DNA from 3 places in the Flintibacter sp. P01028 genome. Region 3 is predicted to be linked to each of the others. Evidence: predicted binding sites of a transcription regulator. Region 3 holds the regulator's gene; each other region holds the start of a gene.

Region 1 (9,482 bases), on a different contig from region 3:
CCCGCTCCCCCTCCATCAGCCGGGCCACCGGGATGCCGGTCCAGCGTTCAATGATGCGGGCGATTTCCTCCTCGGTGACCTTGTCCCGCAGGAGAGAGCGGGCCTTGCCCTCGTTGGCGATGCTCTCCTCCGCCTCCAGGGCTTTCTTCAGCTCCGGGATGCGGCCATATTGCAGCTCGGCGGCTTTCTCCAGGTCGTACTCCCGCTGGGCTTTCTCCAGGGCGGCGTTGGCCGCCTCCAGCTCCTCCCGCAGCTTCTGTACCTTGCCGATGGCCCCCTTCTCGTTGTCCCACTGGGCTTTCTTGGCCTTGAACTCTTCCCGCATATCGGACAGTTCCCTCTGAATCTCAGCCAGATGCTCCTGGGACAGCTTGTCGGTCTCCTTCTTCAGGGCGGCCTCCTCAATCTCGTGCTGGATGATCTTCCGCTGGATGATGTCCAGTTCAGTGGGCATGGAGTCCATCTCGGTGCGGATCATGGCACAGGCCTCGTCCACCAAGTCGATGGCCTTGTCCGGCAGGAAGCGGTCGGTGATATAGCGGTTGGACAGGGTTGCGGCGGCAATGATAGCCCCGTCCGTGATTTTGACCCCGTGGTACACCTCATACCGCTCCTTGAGTCCCCGGAGAATGGCGATAGCGTCCTCTACTGTGGGCTCGTTAACCATCACGGGCTGGAACCGACGTTCCAGGGCGGCGTCTTTCTCGATATACTGCCGGTACTCGTTGAGAGTGGTGGCGCCGATGCAGTGGAGCTCGCCACGGGCCAGCATGGGTTTGAGCAGGTTGCCTGCATCCATACTGCCCTCAGTCTTGCCAGCGCCCACAATAGTGTGCAGCTCGTCAATGAAGAGGATGATGCGGCCCTCGGACTTTTTGACCTCGTTGAGGACGGCCTTCAGCCGCTCCTCGAACTCCCCCCGGTACTTGGCCCCGGCCACAAGGGAGCCCATGTCCAGGGAGAAGATCGTCTTGTCCTTCAGGGAACCGGGCACATCTCCCTTGACAATCCGTTGAGCCAGACCTTCAGCGATGGCGGTCTTGCCCACGCCGGGCTCGCCAATGAGCACAGGGTTGTTCTTGCTCTTACGGGAAAGGATGCGGATGACATTCCGGATTTCATCGTCCCGGCCGATGACCGGGTCCAGCTTGTTCTGGCGGGCACGCTCCACCAAGTCGGTGCCGTATTTCTTCAGGGCGTTATAGGTATCCTCCGGGTTGTCCGAGGTCACCCGTTGGTTGCCGCGGACGCTGGCCAGAGCCTGCATCACCTTCTCCCTGTCCACATGGTAGGTGCGGAATAACTCCTTTAAGGCACTGTCAGGCTGTGCCAGCAGACCGAGGAAGATGTGTTCCACTGAGATGTACTCGTCCTTCATGGCCTGGGCCTCTTGCTCCGCGCCGCGGAGGGCCCTGTCCACATCCTGGGACACATAGACCTTGTCCGCTTCCCGGCCGGACCCGGACACTTTAGGCAGTTTCTGGACCTCACCCTTCACTGCCGCCTCAAAGCTGGGAACAGTCATGCCCATAGCGGCGAGCAGCTGGGGAATGAACCCCTCGTTGTCACTGACCAGGGCCAGCAACAGGTGGGGCTGCTCGATCTGCTGATTGCCGTATTCCTGGGAGATGTCCCTGGCCCCCTGGATGGCGGCCAGGGATTTTTGAGTAAATCGATCCATATTCATGAAAAGAAACCTCCTTTAACTTTGGTTTCAAGATTGTCATAAATTAGCACTTGACTGAATTGTTTGCTAAAACAAAAATACACCAACCTGAGATATTTTGCAAGAAAAAATTTGACGCTCGCTGGCTGGCGTATACACCGGCACCCCCAAAAAAGGGCAGGCTCTGAAGCCTGCCCTTCCTTCTGGTCACTGAATGGCGATCCTTCTGCTTTGAGGCTGTATCTCAGCCATCTTAGGCAGAATCAACGTCAACACTCCGTTCTCATAGGAGGCTCGGATAGCGTCCTCCTGAATGCCAGAGGCATCAAAGGAGCGGACAAAAGAGCCGACCCGGCGCTCCCGGCACAGGTATTGGCCCTGGTCGTCCCGCTTCTCCTGCTTTTCCTCGTGCTGGGCAGAGATGGTCAGGACGCCTTCCTTCAGCTCCAAATGGATATCCTCCTTTTGGAAGCCAGGCAGTTCAGCTTCCAAAAGGAAGTGGTCACCCTCATCCCGGATATCGGTCCGAAAGGCGGTGGGCTGGCGGTTTGCGGGAGGGAAGAAGCTGCGCTCCAGGTCATCAAAAATCGTGTCTAGACCGCCGTGATAGCGGCCAAAGGGGATCATACTGTACATCATAAGAAACTCCTTTCTGAGGTGGGGGTCCGATCTCAGCGGCCCTTCCTGCCTCACTTAACTTTGGTCCTAGTATATCGTCCAAATGTGAACAGTTCTTGCACACTTTGTGTATAAATTGTAAATATTAGCACTCTTATTATTTGAGTGCTAATATTGGAGTGTTGTACCAACCAAAAAAGTGTGCTACAATATTTATATTCTTTCCCAGAGGAAAAAATTTATCAATGACCGGGAGGATGAATCATGAAAGTATTGATCTTAGGGCCGAAGGCACGCTATGAGGCCTATATGCCGGAGTTTGTTGCACAGCTGCCCTTTGAAACGGCCTACTGTTCTCTGGACCAGTCCCCACAACAGGCGGCGCGGGAAAACGCTGATGCCCAGATCCTGTTCACCGACCCCATCGTGGACGTGACGGGAGAACTGATGGACCTGATGCCCGGTCTGAAACTGATTCAATCGGAGGGGGTGGCCTACAACCGGATTGATCTGGAGGCGGCCAGGGCCAGGAACATTTTTGTGTGCAACAATAAAGGCTGCAACGCCGCTTCAGTGGCGGAGCATACGGTGATGCTCATGCTCATGGCTCTACGTCACGGTATTACTGGCCACAACGCCCTTCGGGAAGGCCGTCAACGCGAGATGAAGGAGGCGGTCATGGCCTCCAACTCTCCGGAGTTGGGTCTATCCACTGTGGGCTTGGTAGGGCTGGGGGACATCGGTACCGCCACAGCCAGGCTGCTGGCTCCCTTCGGCTGCAAGATGTACTACTACACCGCCCACCGCCGTCTACCCCAGGTAGAGGAAGAGCTGAACGTGGAATATCTCCCACTGGAGGAGCTGGTGTCCCGGTGCGACATTGTATCTCTCCATTGTGCAGTTACCCCGGAGACCACTCATATGGTGGACAAGGCTCTGCTAGACAAGTTCAAGCCGGGAGCCATTTTAGTGAACACCTCTCGTGGCCTGTTGGTGGACAGCCTGGCCGTCCGGCAGGCCCTCATCGACGGCCGACTGGGTGCCATCGCTATGGATGTCTTTGAACCGGAGCCCACTCCCGCTGACCACCCCCTGGTGGACCTCCCTCCAGAGGTCGCGGATCGGGCCATCTACTCGCCCCATCTGGGCGGCAATACCGGCGGCTCCTTCCACCGGGCCCACACCAATATGTGGACCTCGGCCCAGCTGGTGCTGGAGGGGAAGCGGCCCAATTTTATCGTCAATGGGCTGTGAGAAAAAAGAAAAGAGGACCCGGTACACCACTGTACCGGGTCCTTTTTTGTTGAGAGGGAAAGCTTAACTGTGGGCATGAGCCAGCTTGGGAGCCACTTCAGGCTGGGGCGCTCTGGGCGCGGGGGACTCCTGATGAGTCAGGCCCTTGGCGTTGGCCAGCATCAGCTTGATGCGGTTCTCCTGGTTGATCTTGGTGGCGCCTGGGTCGTAGTCGATGGCCACCACGTTGGAGTAGGGGTACTCGTCCTTCAGCTTGCGGATCATACCCTTGCCCACGATGTGGTTGGGCAGGCAGCCAAAGGGCTGGGTACACACGATATTATTGGTGCCGGAGTGGATGAGCTCCAACATCTCGGCGGTGAGGAGCCAGCCCTCGCCCATCTTGTTGCCGTCGCCCAGATAGCCATGGACCAGGGAGTGGAGCTCCTGGAAGGTGCCGGGGGCACGGAAGCGGCCGGACTTCTTCAGAGCGGCGATCATATCCTTCTGACAGCCCTCGATATAGGACATGAAGGCCCGGCAGGCGGCCTTCTTGATCCACTTCCCGCCGTACAGATCCACATCGGCCACCCGGTTGTAAATCTTGAAAATAATGAAATCGGTCAGGCCGGGGACTACGGGCTCCACGCCTTCGGAGAGCAGGAACTGCTCCAAATTGTTGTTGCCCAGGGGGGCGAACTTCACATAGATTTCCCCAACCACGCCCACACGAATCTTGGGTTCACCCTGGACAGGGATGGAGGCGAAGTCGGCGCAGATCTGGTCAAAGAGAGCCCGCATCTGCCCTCGGCTCATGCCCTTCCCACTCTGGAAGCCGTCTACCAGCTTCTGAGACCAGTGGGCGATCATGGCGTCGGTCTTTCCCTGCTCTACTTCATAAGGGCGGACCTGATTGGCCACGTTGACGATGATGTCTCCATACATCATGGCAAAGACCGCCTTGCGAATGAAGGGGAGGGTCAAGGAAAAGCCGGGGTTCTTCTCCAGGCCGGACAGATTGACGGAAACCACAGGAATATAGCCCATGTCCGCTTTCTCCAGAGCCTTGCGCAGCAGGTGGATATAGTTGCTGGCCCGGCAGCCGCCGCCAGTCTGGGTGATGAGCAGGCCCACCTTGTGGGGGTCATAGCCGCCGTGCTTCACCGCGTCGATGAGCTGGCCGATGACCAGCAGAGCGGGATAGCAGGTGTCGTTATGGACATATTTCAGGCCTTCATCCACAATGCCCCGGTGGTTGGTGGTGAGCATATCCACCTTGTAGCCCTCACACTCCAGCAGCTTCTGCATCATGCCGAAGTGGACGGGGAGCATCTGGGGCATCAGGAGGGTATACTCCTCCTTCATCTCCTTGGTGAACAGCAGACGGCCAGTTTCGTCATAAACTAATTTTGCCATAAAAAAGTCCCTTTCTGAAAAGAGTGGAGAGCGGGGATTCAGTGTCCGGCTCCGCCGGGTGATTCAAAACCTGTTCGCCTTCAACGAACACAATATCTCCAAGCTTTACACCTAGAAATACTCAACTCTGTTTTCTGGCTTCAATGGCGGCCATCAGGCTCCGAATGCGGATCTTGACGGCGCCCAGGTTGCTGATGTCGTCGATCTTCAACTGGGTGTACAGCTTGCCGCCGTCCTCCAGGATGGAGCGCATCTCGTCGCCGGTGATAGCGTCGATGCCGCAGCCAAAGGATACCAGCTGGATGAGCTCCATATCCGGCTGGGTGCACACATACCGGGCGGCGTTATACATCCTGGCGTGATAGGTCCACTGGTTGAGAACATGGCGGGGAGCCTTATCCTCCAGATAGGCCACCGCATCCTCGGTGACCAGAACAAAGCCGTAGGAGGTGATAAGATCGTTGATACCGTGGTTGATCTCCGGGTCCATATGGTAGGGGCGGCCAGCCACCACAAGGATGGGGCGTCCCTCTGCCCGCGCCTGGGCGATATACTCCCGGCCGCGGGCCCTTAGATCCTCCTTATAGGCATCGTAGGCCGCATAGGCGGCTTTGACGGCGGCCACAGTCTCCCGCTTAGGGATTTGAAACTCGTTGAAAAACCACTCGCTGGCTTTGCGCTCGAAATCCTTGGGGCGGTGAAGGCCAAAGTAGGGGTAGAGGAACCGGGTCTTTTTCAGGTCGGGTACGTTGGCGGCCAGCAGTTCGGGGTAGTAAGCTACCACCGGGCAGTTGTAGTTGTTGTCGCTGACACCCTCGTCAAAGTTATAGGGCATACAGGGGTAGAAGATGGCGTCCACGCCCTCCTCCACCAGCGCCTCCACATGGCCGTGGAGCAGCTTGGCGGGGTAACACACGGTGTCAGAGGGGATTGTGCGTTGGCCCTTGAGATAGAGCTTGCGGCTGGACTGGGGGGAGAGGACCACCCGGAAATTGAGTCGTGTGAACAACTCGAACCAGAAGGGGAGGTTCTCATACATATTCAGGCCGAAGGGAATACCGATTCTCCCTCTGGAGCCATCTCCCTGCCCCGTTCCATGGAGGGAGCGGAGGTGGTCGTATTTGTAGCGCATCAGGTCGGGCAGATGGCTGGGCTCCTCCCCCAGAGGACGGGAGCACCGGTTGCCGGAGACGAAGCGCCGCCCCCCGTCAAAGGAGTTGACGGTGAGGGAGCAGTGATTGGTGCACAGGCCGCAGGTAGCGGGTCTGGCGGTGTGGGAGAAACGGTCCAGAGCCTCCCGGCCCAGCAGATGGCTCTTGTCCAGGTGCAGGTCACGGGCAGCCAAAGCGGCGCCGAAGGCGCCCATGATGCCCGAAATCACAGGACGGGTCACATTGCGGCCAAGCTCCTGCTCAAAGGCCCGGAGCACCGCGTCATTGAGGAAGGTGCCTCCCTGGACCACAATGTGTTGTCCCAGATCGTCGGCGGAGGCGGCCCGGATAACCTTATATATGGCGTTTTTCACGATGGAGGTGGACAGACCGGCGGAGATATCTTCCACGCTGGCCCCGTCCTTCTGGGCCTGCTTGACGCTGGAGTTCATGAACACAGTGCACCGGGAGCCCAGATTTACCGGATGTTGGGAGAAGAGTCCCAGCTTGGAGAAATCCGCTATGTTGTAGCCCAGAGCCTTGGCAAAGGTCTCAATGAAGGAGCCACAGCCGGAGGAGCAGGCCTCGTTGAGCATGATGGAGTCCACGGCGCCGTTGCGGATCTTAAAGCACTTCATATCCTGACCGCCGATGTCGATGATGAAATCCACGGAGGGCTCAAAGTGGGCGGCGGCCTTGTAGTGGGCCATAGTCTCCACCAGACCGAGGTCGCAGGAGAAGGCGTTTTTGATCAGGTCCTCGCCATAGCCGGTGACGGCGGCACCGCGGATCACGATACGGTCACCGCACATGGCGTAGATGGTCCGCAGCTGTTCCAGCACGATGGCCACGGGGTTACCCAGATTGGAGTGGTAATAGGTATACAGCAGGCCGCCGTCGGCGGTGATGAGGGCCAGCTTGGTGGTGGTGGAGCCAGCGTCGATGCCCAGCCAAGCCGGACCGGAGTAGGTATGGATATCCACCTCTGGGGGGCGGCTGGCGTTGTGCCGGGCACTGAATTGGTCGTACTCCTCCTGACTGGAGAACAGGGGAGGCATGGTGTCCACCAGGGTGGTGGCCTCGGCGCTGTCGGCCAGCTTTTTCAGCACCTCCTCAAAGGGGACAGGCTGATAGTCGGTAGCGCACAGAGCCGCGCCCATGGCCGCGAAACAGTCGCCGTCCTCGGGAAAGATGGCGTGCTCACCGTCTAGGGCCAAAGTCTCCACAAAACGCTGGCGCAGGCCCATGAGGAAGTGGAGAGGCCCACCCAGAAACACGATCTTGCCCTTCAGCTCCCGGCCCTGGGTAAGACCGGCCACCGTCTGGTCCACCACTGCCTGGAAAATGGAAGCGGCCACGTCCTCTTTCCGCCCGCCCTGATTCAGGATGGGCTGGATATCGCTCTTGGCAAATACGCCGCAGCGGGAGGCGATGGGGTAGATCTTCTCATGCTTTAGGGACAGAGTATCTAGCTCGTTCACCGTGACGTTCATCAGGGTGGCCATCTGATCGATGAAGGCGCCGGTACCACCGGCGCAGGAGCCGTTCATCCGCTCCTCCAGGGAGCCGCCGAAGAAAATGATCTTGGCGTCCTCCCCTCCCAGTTCGATGACCGCGTCCGTGTCGGGGATGTATGTATTCACCGCGGCGGCAGTGGCATATACCTCCTGTACGAAGTCGATGCCCGCGGCGTTGGCTACGCCCAGTCCGGCAGAGCCGGTGATGGTGACCTTGACACGCTGGCCGGACAGCATATCGGAGATGGAGTTCAATGTTTCCAGTGCCCGCTCACGGGTCTTGGAGAAGTGCCGCTCATAGGAGCGGAACAGCAGTTTATTTTGTTCATCCAGCACCACTACCTTGACGGTGGTGGAGCCGATATCGATTCCTACGCGCAGACTCATGATTTTGAAACACCTACAATAGACTGGATATCTTTCTATTTCTTCAGTATTATGATAGCGATTTTGGGGAGCAAAAACAACGGAATTAACGATTTCTTAACAGGACAGAGAGGAGGAAAGACAGGAACTTAACATCCTGTTTTTCGTGATTTTAGACATATTTAAGATAAAAATTTGTCAAGAATGTAAAAGAGTCCCGCCGGATATCCTCCGGCGGGACTCTGCAAAAGTTATTTGTGGATGAAGCGGGAAGTCATCTTTCCGGTTTTGGCTTAATTACCTGGGGATCTCCGCGCTCCAGCCTTACCCCGCCGGTACCCGAGTCTGTACACCTCCAGGTGCCGTCCTCCTGCCGTTCCAGGCAGTATTCCAGGGTGTACAGCCAATGTCCATCTGGTCCTGGATCAAGGCCGGCGCCCGACTGCCAATATATGTTGTTCGCTTCCACCGGATCCACGGCCAGAGTGATGGCGGCGCACAGTCCGCTGGCCGCCTGCTGATAGACCCGGGCCTCATACAGGGCGGCGTAGGTTACGGCCGATGGGTGGCTGGACCCAAAGGAGGAATAGTATTGGGCCAGAGCCCGTCCATAGGCCTCGGCCGCCTTCTGGGGGTCGGTCACCGAGGCGGGGACCACCGGGTCCAGCAAGTCCCGGAGGTTGCTTACCACCACGTCACGAACATAGTCCTGAGTGACCAGTTCCTCATAGCCTTGGCTGCCTACCACTAGGGGGAACTCCCATAGGATGATCTGACTGCGCTCCATATGACCGATCCCCTCCACCGTCAGCAGATGGGGCACATGGCCGTAAGGATGAAACAGACCGTCGCCGTCGGCGTAATTCCCTCCAGCCCAGCCCGCTTCCTCCAAATTCCCGGTGGTCAAGCCGTAGTCGAAGGCGTACAGCTTCACGGTCCCCTCTTTCAGCAGGTCGGGGTAAGAGGACAGCAGGCGGAATTGGGTCAGTTCTACCCCAGTGTAGGGGGCGGACAGGCCGCTGTCGGTAAAGTCCTGGTTCCACTTGGCCAGCTCATCCGCCAGGAGCCGGTCCACCGCCTCCGCCACCGGGGACAGGTCCTCCCGGACGATGCTGCCGGCGGGAGGAGTCCACCGCTGACGGATGAGCTGGTACAGCTCCGGGCTTTCAAAGAGCAGCCCGTCGATGTCCACCTGGTCCTCGACCAGACCGGCGGAGAGATACAGGGTGACGTCCTCGGGCAGCAGGATGTCCAGCGTCCACAGCCGGTGGGAGGAAAAGCTGTCAGATCCGTCCGGCCCCAGATACCGGCCTGCCATTCGGTTGAGCATCCCGGCCAGCTGGTCGGACGAGACCGGGAGGTCATAGCGGCCTCCGCTGACGGACTGGATGTCCTGTGGGGTGAGAGCGGACAGACGCTGGGTCAGGTCCTTTTGAATCAACTCCAAAGAGTCCTGCTGGTGGAAGGCCAGCACCTGCTCATTCAGCGCCGCCGGGAAGGTTAGGTCCATAAACA
Region 2 (9,482 bases), on a different contig from region 3:
TCATCCAGCAGATAGAGCTGGGCCTTCCGGGCCATGACCAGCACCAACTGGACCTTTTCCTTGGTGCCCTTAGACATGGATTTCAGCCGATCCTTCGGCTCCACGCCTAGACTGCGGCACATGGCAAGGGCCTTATCATAGTCGAAGTCCTGGTAAAAGTCCCGGAACAGGTCAAACAGGTCGGTGGCCTTCATCCAGTCGGCAAAGTACATCCGGTCGGGCAGATAGCTTACCTGGGCCTTGGTTGCGGGACCGATATGCTGGCCATTGATCTCTAGGGTGCCAGTGGTGGGCTGCAGCAGACCGCACAGCAGCTTGATCAGCGTGGTTTTCCCGCTCCCGTTGGGGCCGAGCAGCCCAACGATCCGGCCACGGCCCACTTCCAAATCCACTCCGGACAGGGCGACCTTTGGACCGTAGGCTTTCGAAAGCCCCCGGCAGACGATCAAATGTTCACTCATGTATGCTCCTCCTTCAGCATCGCCGTGGCCTCTTGCTGGGAGTAGCCCAGCTCTGCCATGGCGTGATAGTATTGGTTGACGACCACATGGGCCTCCGCCCTCCGTACCGCATCCAGTATAGCGGTGTCTTGGGTGACCAGCCGCCCCGCCGTCCGGTCCGCCTTGGCCAGACCGTCCTGCTCCAGCTGGGCCAGGGCCCGCTGCATAGTGTTGGGGTTGACCCCCGCCTCCGCCGCCAGCTCCCGCACTGGGGGCAGCTTGCTCCCAGGGGGATAGACCCCGGTGATGATGCGCCGGGTCATTTGCTCGGCCAGCTGGAGCCAGATGGGCCGGTCGTCATTGAGTTTCCATTCCATAGAGGCTCCCTCCTTGTACTATTGTATTAAGTGATTAGTACAATAATACATTCTGAGGGATTTGTCAAGCCCAAAATAAAAAATTTGTGTCTATTCTGATTTGTTACCTATGTAACGGGTTTGTAGCCGCTTTGAAAGGAAATAGAGATGTTTTTCTGGGAGTAGGCGGTATAATAGTGTATCATGCCTGCATTTTCCCTTAGTCGAGGGCTTGGAAAAAGAGGTTCCAAACAGGACACGCCTTGTTTGATAAGGAGGATTACAATGAAACAATGGAAAAAACTGCTGCCCGCCCTGCTGTCGCTGGCCCTGCTGGTTTCCTGCGGACCGAAAAGGCCGGGCACCGACACCTCGGTCGGGGATGTGTCCGCCCCTGGCACGGCGGCCCCCTTTGTATTCACCAGAGACAGCCTGCCCCGGCTGGATGGCTCCACCTCCACAGCGCCCATGGCCCAGGCCATGTGCGCGGTGCTGCTGGGGGAGGGGCGGGAGCAGGTGGCCGACCTGGTCCAGTTCTCCCGGACCACCCAGTCGTACCGAAATTTGATGGCAGGTGCCGCTGATTTGCTGTTGGCCGCCGAGCCGGCCCCAGAGGTGGCCCAGGAGTTGAAACAGGAGGGGGAGTGGCTGCTGACTCCCTTTGCCACGGACGCGCTGGTGTTTGTGGTCAACGAGGACAATCCGGTGGACAGCCTGACTACCGAGCAGGTGAGAAAGATATACACCGGCCAGATCACCAACTGGAAGGAGGTGGGAGGAGAGGACCTGGACATTATCCCCTTCCAGCGCAACAGCGAGGCTGGGAGCCAGACTCTGATGGAGAAGCTGGTTATGGACGGTCTGGAGATGATGGATGCCCCGGAAGCCTGGGTGCCCGACTCCATGATGGGGCTTCTGGAGGCGGTGCGGGAATATGACAACTCACCCTCCGCCATCGGCTACACCGTGTACTACTACGCCAATGATATGGAGATGGCCAAGGGGCTGAAGGTGCTGACCATCGACGGGGTGTCCCCCTCGGCCGAGGCCATTCAGGCTGGGGAGTACCCATTTTTAAACCCCTACTATGTGGCCATGGCCAAGGACCGGCCCCAGGACGACCCCACCCATATACTGTATGACTGGCTGCTGGGGCCAGATGGCCGGCGGCTGGCGGAGGAGCTGGGCTATGTCCCCGCCTCTGACGCTGGGGAGCCCCTTATCCCGGTAGAGGTGGACTGGTCAAAGCTGGATGAGCAGGAAAAGCCTCTGCCTGATATTGGCGGCCGCTGGTATCAGGAGCGTGTGGAGCAGCTTCGCCCCAGCCAGGAGTATGGTCAGCTCGTCCCCTTCGAGGGGGCGGCGGGCTACTTCTCCTGGCAGGCGGACAACTGGCCGGAAACGCTGATAGGGCTGATGACCACTGGCGGCAAGGTGGTCATGGACCCGGTGTGTAGCGAGATCAGCCGGCTGTATTATACAGATGACGCCGGGGACAGCCAGACCCTTCCAGTGTGGGAGCTGGAGAAGGGGGACCCGGAGCGGGGCAGCCCCGGTAACGGCGCCCTTATCGCCCTGGCAGCGCAGGACGGGAGCTGGGTCACTGAATTTAGGTACTGGGGTGTTAAGGGAACTCCGGTGGGTATTTTCGCGGGGGATGGGCACAAGCTCTATCTGCTGCGTCAGGAGGATGGAACAGAGAAGGCCTCCTGGTCATGGGACCAGCTTGGCATCGCCCGCCCGGAGAGCTTCCCCTGGTTTACCGGCGATGCATATGAAACCGCCCAGTGGTACGATGGCGGATTTTTCCTGGGCTGCTGGGGAGAGAACTGGGATAAAGCCCTTTTTTTGGACCCGGAAACGGGAGAAGTGACCGCTCTGGCTGCTCAGGATTGGTATGATAGGATACAGAAGCGATATCAGGACACTCTCTGGTGGGACAGCAAAACAGACGGCCAGGGCCAGGTCACTCTCACCTATGGGACGGACAGCTTTACCTTCCCCTCCCCCCTGCCGGAGGAGGAATTTCCCTATGTGACCGGCGGGGACCGGGTGATCTTCAACGATACCCAGGGGGACCGGTGCGCTGTGTCCCTGCTGAACGGACAGGAGGTCCTGCCCGCCCAGGACGGCCAGGTAGAGGCCCTCCAGGGGGATGAGGCCAGCTGGCTGGCGGTGCGGAAGGACCAGGGCAGACAGTGGAACATCTACGACTGGAAAGGAGAGCTGTCCTGCACCCTGGAGGGGGAGGAGGAGAGCTGGCTCTCCCTGTCCGGTCCCCTGCTGGAGCTGCGCTGCCGGAACTATACGGCCTATTATGAGCCGGAGAGCGGTACCTGTGTGTTCCGTACCTGGTTCTCCCTGGGGGACCGGGGCGGAGAGGCCCAAGAGCCCGCCGGCTGAGAATTGTAAATAATTTTTGAACCCTATTGCATTTTCCGCCTGACTGCGCTATCATATGGTTAGCACTCGGATATAACGAGTGCTAACCATTTTGTTTTCAAAAAATTTTTCATATACGGAGGCAGAAAATCATGGCAAAGAAGCAGTTTAAGGCCGAATCCAAGCGGCTGCTGGACCTGATGGTCAACTCCATCTATACCCATAAGGAGATCTTTCTCCGGGAGCTGATCTCCAACGCCAGCGATGCCGAGGACAAGCTGGCTTACAAATCGCTGACTGACGACACAGTAGAAGTAAAGCGGAAGGACCTGAAAATTACCATCGTCCCGGACAAGCAGATGCGCACCCTGACCATTTCGGACAACGGCATCGGGATGTCCAAGGAGGATTTGGAATCCAACCTGGGCACCATAGCCCGCAGCGGCTCCGGCCAGTTCAAGGCCGGACTGGCCGAAGACGACAAGGCCGCGGACAAGATCGACGTTATCGGCCAGTTCGGCGTGGGCTTTTACTCCGCCTTCATGGTGGCCGATCAGGTCACCGTTATCTCCCGTGCCTGGGGGAGCGAGGAGGCCTGGATGTGGCAGTCTGACGGGGCCGACGGCTATACTGTGACCCAGTGCGAGAAGGACGCCCCCGGTACAGATATCATCATGCATATCAAGGCCAGCGGCGAGGATGAGAACTACGACCAGTATTTGGAAACTTATAAATTACAAGAGCTTATCAAGAAATACTCCGACTATATCCGCTATCCCATTGTCATGGAGGTAGAGGACTATAGGAGGAAGGACAAGCCCGCTGACGCCCCCGAGGACTACAAACCGGAATGGGAGACCGTCAAGGAGTGGAAGACCCTCAACTCCATGGTCCCCCTGTGGCAGCGGCAGAAGTCCAAGGTGAAGCCGGAGGAGTACAACGCCTTCTATAAGGAGAAATTCGGAGATTGGCAGGATCCCCTGGCCGTCATCCACACCAGTGCTGAGGGGGCTGTGACCTATAAGGCCATGCTCTATATCCCCGCCCAGACACCCTACGACTTCTATACAAGGGAGTATCAGAAGGGGCTCCAGCTCTATTCCTCCGGCGTGCTCATCATGGACAAGTGCGCCGACCTGCTGCCCGACCACTTCCGCTTCGTGCGGGGCGTAGTGGACTCCGCCGATTTTTCCCTGAACATCAGCCGGGAGGTGCTGCAGCACACCCGTCAGCTAAAGGTTATCGCCACCGCCCTGGAGAAAAAGATCAAGTCCGAGCTGCTGAAGATGCAAAAGGAAGACCGGGAGAAGTATGAGAAGTTCTGGGCCGCCTTCGGCACCCAGCTAAAATACGGAGTGGTGGCGGAATACGGCGCTCACAAGGAGATGCTTCAGGATCTGCTGCTGTTCTGGTCCTCCAAGGAGGGCAAGAACACCACCCTGGCCGCCTATCAGGACCGCATGCCTGAGGACCAGCCTTACTACTACTACGCCTGCGGCGAGAGCGTGGACAAGATCGCCAAGCTGCCCCAGGTGGAGCGCATCATGGACAAGGGTTATGAGATCCTGTACTGCACCGAGGACGTGGATGACTTTGTCATGAAGGCCCTGGGTGAGGTGAACGGCAAGCAGTTCAAATCTGTCAGCGATGAGGACGCCCTCCCCCAGACGGAGGAGGAGAAGAAGGCGGCCGAAGAGAAGGCCGAAGCGGGTAAGGATGTGCTGGAGGCGGTGAAGGAGGCCTTGGGCGACCAGGTGAAGAACGTCCGCGTCTCCTCTATCTTGAAGTCTGGCGCCTGCTGTCTGTCAGCCGACGGCCCTGTTTCTTTGGAGATGGAAAAGTATATGAGCAAGCTGGAGGGGAGCGACCACCCCAAGGCCGACCGGGTACTGGAGCTCAACCCCGATGCCGCCCCCTTCGCCGCCATCAAGAAGGCGGTGGACGCTGGGGATAAGGATACTGTGGCCAAGTATGCCAAGCTGCTCTACGGCCAGTCCCTGCTGATGGCGGGCCTGCCTCTGGAGGACCCGGCGGAGTATGCCCAGATGGTTTGCTCTCTGATGGTCTAAGGACGAAACGATAAGAAAAAGCCAGCCATGGAGGTTTGCTCCATGGCTGGCTTTCTGCTGTTTGGAGGGCCCGTCAATTCACAGTCAAGTAGTCAGCGGACACATAGCCGATGGCGGCCTGTCCGGCCCGGTTGAGATAGAGGACCTGATACCACCCGGCCTCCTGGCCCAGAATTACCACACAGGTCCCGTTGTCCAGCCCGCCGATGACGGGCCGGTCGGAGCCTGGGCCAGAGCGGACGTTAAGACCCAGCTCCGCGTCAGTGACCGTGCCGGTCTGGGCAGCCTGTTGGCAGAGAACGGTACAGCTGGCGGACAGGCCGTTCCAGCTGGCCGTGATGGTGACAGAGGCGGTGCCTGTCCCAGTGTAAAGGTTGGTCACCGCGCCTTTGGAGGAGACAGGAGCGGCGGAGGGATCGCTGCTGGTCCAGGAGATCTCCGCTCCCTCCCAGGCCGGGGCGAGGGAGGCAGTGAGCGGGACGCTCTCACCGGACTTTAGAGTGACCTCGTTGTGGTCCAGGGTCAGCGTATACTGGCTGGGGTCGGGGAGCTGGGGCTCTATGGGCTCCTCAGGATCGACGGGGCCCTCTGGGTCCACCGGCTCCTCAGGCTCCACGGGATCTACCGGCTCCTCCGGGCCGGTGGGCACATCCTGAATGGGGGTGTAGGTGAGGGCCTTATAGAGTAGGGCGGCCATCTCGGCACGGGTCAGATAGCCTTGGGGATCGATGCCGTCGCCCTTGCCGCTGATCACGCCTTGGGCGACCAGAGTGGCGGTATGTCCCTTGGCGTAGTCGGCGATCCGGTCACGGTCGGCGAACTGGTCCAGAACAGACAAGCTGGCGTCTGGGCAGTCCTTGCCCAGCAGAGGAAGGACCTGGCGCAAGATGGTAAAAGCCTGCTCCCGGGTAATGGGGGCGCCTGGAGAATAGGCGCCGTCCCCGGTGCCGGAGGCTAGGCCTACGCTCTGGCCCCAGGACAGGGCGGTATAGTAGTAATCAGTGGGAGCTACATCGGTGAAGGTGCAGTCCTGGGTGACGGCAGGCTTGCCCATGGCATTGTACAGCATCAGCATGAAATCGCCTCGGCGGATCTGGAGGTCACGGCCAAACTCAGTAGCGGAGATGCCGCCCACGATGCCGTGGGTGTAGCAGTAATCCACGGCGGTATAGGCCCAGTGGTCCTCCGTCACATCGGTATGGACATTGGTCATGGAAATTGCGATGGTCTGGGTCTTTCCGCCAGCAGAGGCGGTGATGGAGCCGGTGCCCCCAGTCTTGGAGGCGGTGAACAGACCGTTCTCATCCACGGTCCCCACGTCCCCCTCTGTGGTCCAGGTGACGGCGGTCCAGTCCCGGAGGGCGGTGCGGCCCCAGTAACTGCCGGTGACGGCCAGTTGGACCTGTTCTCCAGGCTCAACAGACAGAGAAGTGATGGGAGAGGCGCTGCCCTCCTTGGAAATGACCAGTTCAGTCAGGTGGTCCACCACATGGATCTGGGCCTCTCCCTCTACATCCAGGTCCCTGGAGCGCAGACGGAGGGTGTCGGTGCCGGCCCTGTCGCCGGCGGTGTATACCCCGTCCTCCACTTCGCCCAGGTCCTCCCTGGAGGTGATGGTCAGGTCACGGAGCTCTCGGTCCAGAAGGTTCAGCCCTTCGTCCAGCACAGCGGCATCCGGCAGGGTGAGGGAGGTGCCCGTCAGAAGGGTGAGGCCGTTTTGCGTCAGGGCCAGCCGGTCTGGCCGGCCGTCCCCCTCCTGGTCTGTGACCAGCAGCAGATAGGTTGCGCAGCTTCGGGGCTTGCCGTCAGAGGGCAGGTTGAGAACAGCGGGCCCCGTCTGTCCCGGCAGCCAGAGGGAGATGGCGGTGGAGCCGCCCCCATCCAGATTGACGGCCCAGACGCAGCCCCGCCGGATCATCTCCTCCGCCAGATCCTTCTGGGACAGGCCGGAGGAGTAGCCGGACTGGCGGCCATCCACGGCGTAGACCAGCAGAGTGCCGTCCTCCTTCATGCCCAGGGCGGTCCTGGGCTGACGGCCGTCCTTGGCATAGGTCCACTGGGATGAGTCGGTAAGCTGGCCGTCCCACACCATAATGTCCCCCACACCTCCGGCCCACTGGGCATGAGATAGGGCCTCGTTCTCGCAGGAGGTGGTCAGGGTGATCCGGTCGCCCACCTGGAAGGACTGAAAGACGGACAGATAGCCGGAGGCATCGGCGGCGGTAAGGATGTACTCCCCATCGCCAATGGCGAGGGGCTGGTCAGACTGGAGCAGCTCCGTCACCTCCAGCTCCAGGGTGCTATTGACCGTGAGGGGCTCGTCCTCCTCCATCAGAGCCATCCGTACATACCAGCCAGGGGTGGAGGTACGGGTGGACACAGCGGAGAAGTCCTGGTTGAGCAGGTAGATGCCCCCTGACTCGCTGCGCCATTTGTTCAGGTGGGAGGGCTTCACCGTGCTGTTGTCCCGCTGGTTGACCAGAGTGAGGGATACCGACGGCCCATCTACCAGGGAGACTTGACCATCGGTGATGATCATGGCGTCCTCGTGCTCCGGGCTGGACTTGTAGACACCGTCCTCGATGACGATGCCGATGGGCACGCCGGAGGCGGTGGAGAAGAAGTCGGTGTTTACCGCGCCTAGTACGTGGTAACCCAGCTCCTGGGCATAGGTGACAGCTCGGTTGATGGTGGCGGCGCCGTAAACAGTGCCGGCAGCCTGAAGCAGGATGGGGTAGGCGTCGCTGTCCTTCTCCAGCTCCAGGGAAAAGCTCTCCACCCGGCGCTCGCTGTTGTCGGTGATGGTGTTGCGGTAAGTCAGACCATCCACCAGGTCGATGGAGGTCTGCAGCTTCTGTTCCCCAGCGTGGGCATAGACGGTGGGGAGGGCCAGCGCCAGGGCTAGGACCAGGGCGGCCGCCCGGTGGGATAGGGATCTGACGGTATGTTTTTTCATGGGTACTCCTTTGTAATATGTAAACCGATTGAATATGGCCTATTATAGCAGACACAAAAATCGGATTCAATGGAAAAAGAAAGAAAGTTGCGGGAAAGGAGATGTTTACAAATCGTTCAGGATCAGATGGTTGAAAAAGGGATATTCTTGGTGTACAATAAATCAGTTGTACTAATATTGCGCAGGGAACGGAGGAAGAAGCCTTGGAGGATCGGCACAGCGCCACAAGGACGATCAGCGCCGTTATGGCCATCACTCTGCTGGGAAAAGTGATGGGACTGTACCGGGACCACCTGCTGGCCGTGCATTACGGTATGGGTATGGAGGCCAACGCCTTCTATACCGCCAGCCGAATCCCACGGGTATTCTTTGACGCGGTATTCGCCTCGGCCATCGCCGCTTGCTTTATCCCGGTGTTCAGCGAGTATCTGGAACAGAAGGGAAAGAAGGAGGCCTACCGCTTCGCGGGCTGCTTTATTACCATCATCGCCCTGCTCACCGGCGTTCTTACCTTGGCGGGGATGGCCTTTCCCCAGCCGTTGGTGGCCCTCTTTGCCGACTATGAGGACCCACAGACTACGGCCTTGGCAATTTCTTTGACTAGGACCATGTTTCCCACGGTTCTGTTTTCCGGCGTGGCCTTCTCCTTGGTCGGAGTGCTCCAGGCCCAGGACCACTTCACCGCCCCCGCCCTCATGTCCGCCCTATCCAACCTGGTTATTATCGCCTACTTTCTGTTTCTGGACCAGTCTATGGGCATCTATGGTCTGGCGCTGGCCTATCTGTTGGGCTGGTTCCTCCAGGGGCTGATCCAGGTCCCGCCGCTTAGGCGGCTGGGCTACCAGTATCGGCCGGGATTGGACTTCCGGTCGCCGGGGATGAAAAAGGTGTTTGCGCTGATGGGGCCGGTGATGGTGTCCACCTGGGTCCAGCCCATCAATCTGGTCATCAATTCCCGATTCGGTTCCCGGCTATACGGGGGGGCGGGTGTGTCCGCTATGGAGTATTCCACCAACCTGTATCTGGTTATTGCCGGTACCTTTATCCTGTCGATCACCAATGTGATCTTCCCTAAGCTGTCCCGGCTCACCGCCGGCGGACAGCAGGGGGATTTCCGGGATACCCTCCGCCAGACCGTCCACAGCAGTTTGTTTTTCGTACTGCCCATGGCCGCAGGGCTGATGGCGGTAGCCAGACCCCTGGTGTCCTTCCTCTACGGAGGGGGGGAGTTTGGGCAGGGGGCAGTGGAAGTCACCGCCAGCGCCCTGTCCTGGATATC
Region 3 (9,482 bases):
GTGCGCATAGGATAGCTCAGAAACCCGCCCCCCTTCAGGCGGTCTTCGGAGGTACTGCTATGAAACACGAACTGAACATCTGGGTGGTGGGCGGCGATATGCGCCAGGCCAAGCTGGCCCAGCTGCTGGCCCTGGACGGCCACACTGTCCATACTTACGCTTTGGAGCAAGACCGCTCTACCGGCCCGCTCCCTGAGGAGGATCTGTCTCAGGCCGAGAAGGCGGACTGTGTCGTTCTGCCGCTGCTGGTGTCCACAGAGGGCGGCCTGCTCAACGCCCCTCTATCCCAAACAGATCATCCCTTGTCCGACGTATTAGATGCACTTCGCCCCAGCCAGTTTATCTGCGGCGGCCGGCTGGACTCGGAAATCTTAGCTTTGGCTGCCCACCGCGGGCTAACCATTCGGGACTACTTCGCCCGGGAGGAGCTGGCGGTAGCCAACGCTGTCCCCACAGCGGAGGGAGCTATCCAACTGGCCATGGAGCATTTACCAATCACAATCCACGGCGCCCGTGTGCTGGTCGTGGGCTTTGGCCGGGTGGGCCGGCTCACCGCCCAACGCTTCCAAGCTCTGGGAGCAAAGGTTTCCGTGGCGGCCCGCCGGTATGAGCAGCTGGCCTGGGCGCAGGCCATGGGACTGGGCACCGAGCATCTGGCCCATCTAGCCGGATGGCTGTGCGGCTATGACCTGATCGTCAACACAGTCCCCGCCCAGGTCCTGGGCCGGCTGGAACTAGAGGATGTCAAAGAGGACTGTCTCATCCTGGACCTGGCCTCCAAGCCCGGCGGGGTGGACCTTAGGGCGGCGGGAGAGCTGGGCCTCACAGTAATCTGGGCCCTGTCCCTCCCCGGTAAGGTAGCCCCTGTGACCGCCGGGGCCGCCATTAAATCCACCATTTATAATATGCTTCAAGAGGCGGGGTACTGAGAGGGGCGTGCCCTGGAGGGAAGTACAAGACGTACCCCGGCGCGAATCGCCTCACATTCAGTCTGATTTGGAAAGGAAGATTGATTTGATCGATAAAACCGTCGGATTCGCTGTGTGCGGGTCCTTCTGCACCCATCACAAGGCCATGGAGGCCTTAGAGCAGGTGAAAGCCCGCTTCACCCATGTGGTGCCTATTGTATCCGAGTGCACTGCCGACACGGATACCCGCTTCGGCAAAGCTCACGACCTGATGCGGGAAATGGAGCGCATCTGTGACCACCGGGTCATCTCCACTGTCAAGGCGGCAGAGCCTATTGGCCCCCAGAAGCTGCTGGACCTGCTTATTATCTGCCCCTGTACCGGAAACACCCTGGGCAAGCTGGCCAACGGAGTGACAGACACCAGTGTCACTATGGCTGCCAAAGCTCACTTACGCAACAGCCGCCCCCTGGTCATCGCCCCCTCTACCAATGACGGACTGGCCGCCTCGGCCGTGAGCATCGGGGCCCTGCTGCCTAGAAAATACATCTATTTCGTTCCCTTTGGCCAAGACGACCCAGAGAGAAAGCCTACTTCTTTAGTATCTGATTTCTCTTTGGTGGCAGACGCGGCCCAGGCCGCCCTGGAGGGAAAACAGCTTCAACCCCTGCTCATCCCACATCATTGATCAAAAAAGATCCCGGACCACACCCTTACAGGTGAGGTCCGGGATTCGCTCTCTTAAAGGGAGCTCCCGTGCCAATATGACCGGAAATAATGGAGCAGGTCAGAGCCAAATTGGAACAGAATGATCAGCACCATCACGGTCACAGGCAAAAATAAGAGGAACATCACGATCTCGTCCATCAGCTGATATAGAGAGGCCCAAAAAAAGCTCCACATATTTCGCTCCTTTCCCGATTTGATTCTTCCCTACGTGCTCCTCCTCAACTTTTTCTCTATACAAAGTATACTATATCTCACGAGATTTATCAATATAATTTTCGTTTTTTTACAAATAAAATATCTTGATGTAATCCACCCTCTTCTTTATAAAAGGAGGCCGCCTGTGTAAATCACAGGCGGCCTCCTTTTTCATTTTTTCTTTTTTCGCTTTTCAAAAAAACTCTTGACTACACCTTCTGGTACCTCTTCGCCCATGCTCTCACCAAAGGCCTCTAGAGCAGCGCGCTGATCGGCGCTCAGGCTGGTCGGTACTTGGACTTTGATGGTCACATACTGATCGCCCCGGCCTCGACCTCGAAGCTCTGGGATTCCTTTCCCCCGCAGGCGGAAGGTGGTACCGGGTTGTGTTCCGGCCGGCAGGCTCCACTTGACCTTTCCGTCGATGGTGGGAATCTCCAGCTCCCCTCCCATCGCCGCCCGGTAGAAGGAAACGGGCTGCTCGTAGAGGACTGTGGTCCCATCCCGGCGGAACTGCGTATGGGGCTTTATACGGATGCCCACAATCAGGTCACCGGCCGGGCCTCCGTTTTTACCGGCATTGCCCTGGCCCCGCAGAGAAACCGCCTGTCCGTCGTCGATCCCGGCAGGAATGGTAACGGTGATGCGTTTTTTCTTCCGCACACTGCCGGCGCCGCCACATACCTTACAGGGGGAGTGGATCAGCTTGCCCGTCCCCCGGCACTTGGAACATTGGGCGGTGGTGGAGAAGGCGAAGCCGCCCGCCCCCCGCTGAATCCGAACCACGCCGGTCCCCCGGCAGTCAGGGCAGGTCTCGGCGGTGGTGCCCGGCTCACAGCCGGAGCCATGGCAGGCATCGCACATCTCAGTCCGTGTCAGCTCCAGCTCCTTCTCGCAGCCGAAAGCGGCCTCCTCAAACGTGACAGAGAGATTAGCCCGCAGGCTCTCTCCCTTTTGCGGGGCATTAGCTCTCTGCTGCTGACCACCAAAGCCACTGAAGCCGCCGCCGAAGAAGGAGCCAAAGATATCTCCCAGGTCGATGTCCCCCATATCGAAGCCGCCGAAGCCGCCGCCACCCCCGAAATTGGGGTCTACCCCCGCATGGCCGAACTGGTCATACTTCGCCCGCTTCTCCTTGTCGGACAGGACCTCATACGCCTCGTTGACCTCTTTGAATTTAGCCTCTGCCCCTTTGTCCCCCGGATTCATGTCGGGGTGGTACTGCTTGGCCAGCTTACGGTACGCTTTTTTCAATTCTTCGTCCGAGGCCCCTTTGGACACGCCCAAGACCTCGTAATAATCTCGTTTCTGTTCTGGCATGATATCACCTCTGTTTCAGAGTTCAGAGTGGAACGTGAAGAGCGGAGATAAGGTCTGCGGCGTATATGCCCGGAGTGAATGACCATATCTTCACTCTCCACTCTTTACCCTTCACTCTTTTGAACAGGCACAACGGCGCGCAGGCGGGGCGACGCCCCGCCCGCGCGGACCATAGATTTCTATTACTTCTGATCGTCGTCCACGACCTCATAGTCCGCATCGACCACATCAGGGCCGGCGGCGCTGCCGCCCTGGGCGCCGCCCATATCGGGGCCGGGGCCGGGCTGGCCGGCCTGCGCCTGGCCATACAGCTTTTCGCTAACTGCGTAAAACTCCTTCGTCAGAGCCTCGGTGGCCTCCTTGATGGCCTGGGTGTCATTTCCCTTCAAGACTTCCTTCAGGTGGTTCAGCGCGCTCTCCACCTTGCCCTTATCTCCAGCGGGGATCTTATCGCCCATCTCCTCCAGGGTCTTTTCTGTCTGATAAACCATCTGGTCCCCGTTGTTGCGGATGTCCACCTCTTCCTTCCGCTTGGCGTCTTCGGCGGCGAACTGTTCAGCCTCCTTGACTGCCTTATCAATGTCGTCCTTCGACATATTGGTGGAGGAGGTAATGGTAATATGCTGCTCCTTGCCGGTACCCATATCCTTGGCGGACACGTTCACGATGCCGTTGGCGTCGATATCAAAGGTAACCTCGATCTGAGGCACACCCCGGCGTGCGGGAGCGATGCCGTCCAGGTGGAAGCGGCCCAAGGTCTTGTTGTACTGGGCCATCTCACGCTCGCCCTGGAGAACGTGGACCTCTACGGAGGTCTGGTTATCAGCGGCGGTAGTGAAGGTCTGGCTCTTCTTTACGGGGATAGTGGTGTTACGCTCGATGAGCTTGGTCATCACGCCACCCATGGTCTCAATGCCCAGGGACAGGGGGGTGACGTCCAGCAGCAGCAGGTCCTTCACGTCGCCGGTAAACACACCGCCCTGGAGAGCGGCGCCCAAGGCCACGCACTCGTCGGGGTTAATGCCCTTGAAGCCCTCCTTGCCAGTCAGCTTCTTTACCATCTCCTGAACCGCGGGAATACGGCTGGAGCCGCCCACCATCAGGACCTTAGACAAATCGCTTCCGCTCAGTCCGGCGTCAGACAGAGCCTGCTTCACAGGGCCGCTGGTGGCTTCCACCAGGTGAGCGGTCAGTTGGTCGAACTTGGCCCGAGTCAGGGTCAGGTCCAAGTGCTTGGGGCCGGTGGCATCAGCGGTGATATAGGGCAGGTTGATGCTGGTAGAAGTGACACCGGACAGCTCGATCTTGGCCTTCTCAGCAGCCTCCTTCAAGCGCTGCATGGCCACCTTGTCGCCGGTCAGGTCCACACCCTCAGTTTTCTTAAACTCCGCGGCCATCCAGTCCATGACGCACTTGTCGAAGTCGTCGCCGCCCAAGCGGTTGTTACCAGCGGTAGCCAGCACCTCGATGACGCCGTCGTCGATATCCAGGATGGATACGTCGAAGGTGCCACCGCCCAGGTCATACACCATGACCTTCTGGGCGGTCTCCTTGTCTACGCCGTAGGCCAGAGCAGCGGCGGTGGGCTCGTTGATAATCCGCTTCACGTCCAGGCCGGCGATCTTACCAGCATCCTTAGTGGCCTGGCGCTGGGCATCGGTGAAGTAGGCGGGGACTGTGATGACGGCCTCGGTGACTGTTGTGCCCAGATAGGCCTCGGCGTCCGCCTTCAGCTTCTGCAGAATCATGGCGCTGATCTCCTGGGGGGTATACTTCTTGCCATCGATGTTCACCTTGTAGTCGGAGCCCATCTCACGCTTGATGGAGATGACGGTCCGGTCGGGGTTCGTGATGGCCTGGCGCTTGGCCACCTGACCCACCATACGCTCGCCGTCCTTGGAAAAAGCCACCACAGAGGGGGTGGTGCGGTTGCCTTCGGCGTTGGGGATGACGACAGCGTCGCCGCCCTCCATGACCGCTACACAGCTGTTGGTCGTACCTAAATCGATACCGATGATCTTAGACATAATTCATTCCTCCTAAATATATGACATTCATGTTTACAAAGTTAAAATAGGAACAGCGGCCCGATGGCGTAGAGTGCGGCGCACCAGGCCAGCAGGCCCCCAGCGAGCAGCAGGGTATAGGATACAGCATCACAGGTTTTCGCTTTACAGCACTGCTTGCAGGGCTGATTTCTTTTCACTGTTTTCCTCCTTTAATCCCATCGGCTTTTGAAAATAAGCCGCACACCTCGGTTCCGTTCCCCTAATTGGCCACCTGCACCATGGCGAAGCGGATGACCTTCTCGCCGCACTGGAAGCCGGCCTGGAACACGGCGGCCACTACGTTCTCGCCCAAGCTCTCATCCTCCACGTGCATAACGGCGTTATGGAGATTCGGATCAAAGGGCTGGCCCAGGGCGGGAATCTCAGTGATGCCCAGCTTGGAAAGGATCTCCTTCAGCTGGTTCATCGTCATCTCCACCCCTTTTTTGTAGGCTTCGTCGGCGGTGTCCTGCTTCAAGGCCCGCTCCAGGTTATCATAGACGGGAAGAAACGCGGCGGCGGTATCCGCCTTGGCGTCGTTCCAGATGGACTCCTTCTCCTTGGCGGTCCGCTTTCGGTAGTTGTCGTACTCCGCGGCCAGGCGGAGAAAGCGGTCGTCGAGGGGTGCGGTCCCCTCTCCGGAGGGCTCCTCCTTGGGTGCCTCCCCTGATTTCTGGTCCTCCTGGGCGGCCTCGCCGGCCTCCTGGGGCCCCCCTTTCTCCTCCTGTTCCGTGCGAACAGCCTCTTCCTCAGGCTCCACAGCCTCTTCCTTCCGAATATCCTCCTGACACTGCTCAGGCTGGGCCTGCTTCTTTTTATTTTTATCGCTCACGATGCGGCGCTCCTTTCCTGCTTATGGCTCCTGTGTATCTGTTTTCTCTGCCGGGGGTAACTCTCCCTTGCCGAACATCCGGGTCAGGCTGTCGGCAAAATAGGACAGGCGGGCGGTGACCTTGGCGTAGTCCATCCGGGTGGGTCCAACCACTCCGATGACGCCCTTCATATTTTCTCCAATGTCGTAGCTGGCCATGACCACACTGGTGTCCTTCAGCGCGTCACTGACATTTTCCGGCCCGATCAGGATGTTCATGTTCTGGCCGCCGGTCATTGTCACAGGCAGCCGGGCCACATCCTTCTCCTCGGCCAGATAGTTCATCAGAGGTTTAGCCTTGTCCAGGCTTCGGTATTCCGGGTGTTCCAGCAAGTGAGTGATTCCGGTAGTTCGGACCTTTTGGCTGCTCTGTTCCGACAGGATCTCCACCGCGAAGTCCACCACCAGGGCAATCAGCTCAAAGGCGCCTGGAGCGGTGCGGGTCTCCATCTTGTCCAAGGTCTGTTCCATCTCCTCCTGGGTCAGTCCCACGAAGGAACTGTTCAGAACCGCGGAGAGCAGTTGGAGCTGGGTGTCAGAAACCTCCTCAGGGATATGGATGAGTTTATTTTTAACGATGGAGTTGTCCGTCATGACCACGGCGATAAAGGCGTTTTCTTCCACTTTCAGCAGGTCATAGCGTTTGACGGTGATCCGCTCCGCGGGGGCGGCCATGGTAAATACAGGATAGTCGCTGAACTGGGATAGGACCTTTCCCGCCCGGTCGATCACTCGATCCAGCTCCTCCATCTTCAGGTTCAGCGCCTCGTTGATACGCTGAGTCTCCTGCATGGTCAGCTGCTGATGACCCATCAACTCATTGACATACAGCCGGTAGCCCGCGGCGGAGGGTACCCGTCCGGCGGAGGTATGGGGCTGCTCCAAAAGGCCCATATCAGTCAAATCAGCCATCTCGTTCCGGATGGTGGCACTGGACACATCCAGTCCGGCCCGCTCCGCTACCATTTTCGACCCCACAGGCTCGGCGGTGGCGATATAGGTTTCAATGATGGCCCGAAGAATCCGTCTTTTTCTATCCGTCAGCTCCATGTTTCCCCCCCCTGTTCCTTTTATCTCGGCATGCGCTTCCGGCCGTTCCGGCTCAAGACAGCTCCGCTCCGCGGACCCTTCGTCTTATATCCTCATGCCGGCCTGCTTGCGCTTTGATCATTTCGTTAGCACTCAATACTCCTGAGTGCTAAAGATAATGTACCACCGGGGGGCAGAATTGTCAATAGGCACTTTATGAATTTGTTGTAAACAAATGAATCCCGCCAATTTTTTGCATCTTCTATCTTTTGCTGCTAAGAGCTCCGGCTCTTGACAAATGTTTCTAATGTATTACACTAGATATGAGGTGATTTTATGGGAATCGAAAAAAAGAATTACAGCTTTCGTTTTCATGAGGACATGGTAGAACGCCTCCGCGCCCAGGCCCAGCTGGAGAACCGCTCGCTCTCCAACCTGGTGGAAACGATTCTGCTCCAATATCTCTCCACCTTAGAGGAGAAAACAACATGACCGTCTGTCCATAGACAGGCGGTCATGTTTCTTTTTTATAGGGTAAACACCTGGCCGGTATACAGTCCCTGACAGCCGGGACCGAAGTATTCCGTCAGCCGCTCCAGGGCTGGCTGTCCGGTGCAGTGGCCGGTCAGGATTCGCTCCACCCCCAGGGCCTTCAGCGCGTCAGCCACCGACTGTACATACTCCGGCGAGCAGTTCATGCCAGTCCCCCCCTTGGCATACATATGCAGTCCGCCCACCACGGCGTGCACCCGCTTTCCGGGCAGCTGGTCCAACACGCCCCGCACGATGTTGACGATGCCCCCATGGCTGCAGGAGTTGAAGACCACCAGTCCCCGCTCCCCCTCCAGCACCAGGGACTGCTCGTGGCTGAAATCGTCCGGGAAAAAGTCATCCTCCCCTCGCTTGCAGACCAGGTTAGACGCCTTTCCCATAAAGGCCGGGTCCTTTGGACCGTCGGGCAGCAGCCACCCGCCCTCCAGCAGCTCCATAGGTCCCGGTACTGGGACAAGCCGCTCTCTGGCCCCCTCCCAGATATCCCGGTGGACGCCAATAAATTTGGGTCCCTCCTCTGTCATGGAGAAGTAGGGCCCTCCGGCCTGGGGGCGGACATAGACCTTGGCTCTCTGGTTGAGCTGGAAGAACCGGCGCAGGCCGTCGGCGTGGTCATAGTGGCCGTGGGACAGCACCCCCAGGTCCACATCCGCCAGGTCCACCCCAAGCTTCTGGGCGTTGTCGGCAAACCGTCCTGAGGCGCCCCCATCCAGCAGCAGCCTCTTCCCCCGATATTCGATATACAGGGACAGGCCGTGCTCCGGCACCAGACCGCATCCCTCCTGGGCAGTATTTTCCATTAATACGGCAACTTTCATGTCCTGTTCCTCCTTATTCCAGTGCTCCAGAGCGGGTCAAGTCTCGAATCCACTTGCCGCTCCTTAATCTCCACACTCCCCCGACGCACTTACAAAACTGCTCTACCCCCAGGGATAGGTAGACCCAAAAGATCCCCGTCTTCAACACCAGCCCACATATAGCGGCCATAGGCACTGCCACCAGCCAGAGCGGGAGAATGTCAATGAGCGTAGTGGCCCGCACATCTCCCCCTCCCCGGAGGACTCCCACAATATTCACGCTGTTAAAATCCTTCAGCGGCATGATGACCGCCTGGAGAGTAATCATCATAGTGGCCGCGGCCGCCGCTCCTGCCGAGAGCTTAAACAGCGGGAACACATAGGTAGGCGCCAGGAAAACCAGTACCAGCCACAGGGCCAATCCCAGCGCCGCGCCTCCTACGGCGGCCAAGGTGTTCAGGGCGAGTCCCACTCCATATACCCTGTCCTTATGTCCGGCACCGATCTCCCGGCCAATGATAATCGCCGCGGTAGAGGCAAGTCCCATGGAAACTACCTTACATATTTTCTCTACATTTCCTGCTAGTGTATAGGCGGCCAGTATCTCCGTGCTGCCCGCCATATGTCCCATGACTGTGGGATACATAGAGGTACCTAGCCCCCACAGGGTTTCATTCAGCACCACTGGCCCACTGCACATCAGAAATTGACGGGCCAGCCGCTTTCCTGGCCGCAGGACCAGTCTCCACCGCACCCGGAAGATCCGATTCCTAGCCATGTGACAGGCCACGATGACAACCTCTAAAACGCGTGCGATGAGGGTGGCCAGAGCCGCCCCTTGAACTCCCAGTGCGGGCGCTCCCAGATTTCCGAAAATAAATACCCAGTTCAAAAAGGTATTCACTGCCATAGAGGTAGCCAGAATGTACATTCCCAGTTGGGGATGCTCCATACTGCGGAAGGCTGCAATATAAGTCATTGAAAAGGCGTTGAATACATAGGACAGCCCCGCCAGCCGGCCATATTGGGCGGC

What was found. Region 3 encodes HrcA, which represses chaperone genes, less so after heat shock. Its sites were predicted from a motif close to TGTTAGCACTCNNNNNNNNNGAGTGCTAACA; they were not measured.
Region 1: a site for HrcA is predicted at 2,428-2,458, ahead of ACEVJK_RS02590 (Hsp20/alpha crystallin family protein). Genes of this name have one in related genera too.
Region 2: a site for HrcA is predicted at 3,257-3,287, ahead of htpG (molecular chaperone HtpG). Genes of this name have one in related genera too.

Annotation. Positions count from the first base shown of each region.
Region 1 is NZ_JBHEVC010000001.1:525,100-534,581, reverse strand. It holds gene clpB (ATP-dependent chaperone ClpB) at 1-1,687, opposite strand, end outside; gene ACEVJK_RS02590 (Hsp20/alpha crystallin family protein) at 1,874-2,305, opposite strand; gene ACEVJK_RS02585 (2-hydroxyacid dehydrogenase) at 2,549-3,538, shown strand; gene ACEVJK_RS02580 (2-hydroxyacyl-CoA dehydratase) at 3,602-4,933, opposite strand; gene ACEVJK_RS02575 (acyl-CoA dehydratase activase-related protein) at 5,055-7,988, opposite strand; gene ACEVJK_RS02570 (M56 family metallopeptidase) at 8,242-9,482, opposite strand, start outside.
Region 2 is NZ_JBHEVC010000003.1:328,415-337,896, reverse strand. It holds gene ACEVJK_RS08420 (ABC transporter ATP-binding protein) at 1-461, opposite strand, end outside; gene ACEVJK_RS08415 (GntR family transcriptional regulator) at 458-817, opposite strand; gene ACEVJK_RS08410 (PstS family phosphate ABC transporter substrate-binding protein) at 1,082-3,199, shown strand; gene htpG (molecular chaperone HtpG) at 3,331-5,247, shown strand; gene ACEVJK_RS08400 (phosphodiester glycosidase family protein) at 5,321-8,203, opposite strand; gene murJ (murein biosynthesis integral membrane protein MurJ) at 8,407-9,482, shown strand, end outside.
Region 3 is NZ_JBHEVC010000004.1:17,495-26,976, forward strand. It holds gene dpsA (dipicolinate synthase subunit DpsA) at 60-929, shown strand; gene ACEVJK_RS08790 (dipicolinate synthase subunit B) at 1,015-1,596, shown strand; gene ACEVJK_RS08795 (hypothetical protein) at 1,650-1,811, opposite strand; gene dnaJ (molecular chaperone DnaJ) at 2,004-3,152, opposite strand; gene dnaK (molecular chaperone DnaK) at 3,335-5,179, opposite strand; gene ACEVJK_RS08810 (hypothetical protein) at 5,221-5,358, opposite strand; gene grpE (nucleotide exchange factor GrpE) at 5,421-6,032, opposite strand; gene hrcA (heat-inducible transcriptional repressor HrcA) at 6,054-7,121, opposite strand; gene ACEVJK_RS08825 (hypothetical protein) at 7,437-7,592, shown strand; gene ACEVJK_RS08830 (MBL fold metallo-hydrolase) at 7,628-8,470, opposite strand; gene ACEVJK_RS08835 (MATE family efflux transporter) at 8,484-9,482, opposite strand, start outside.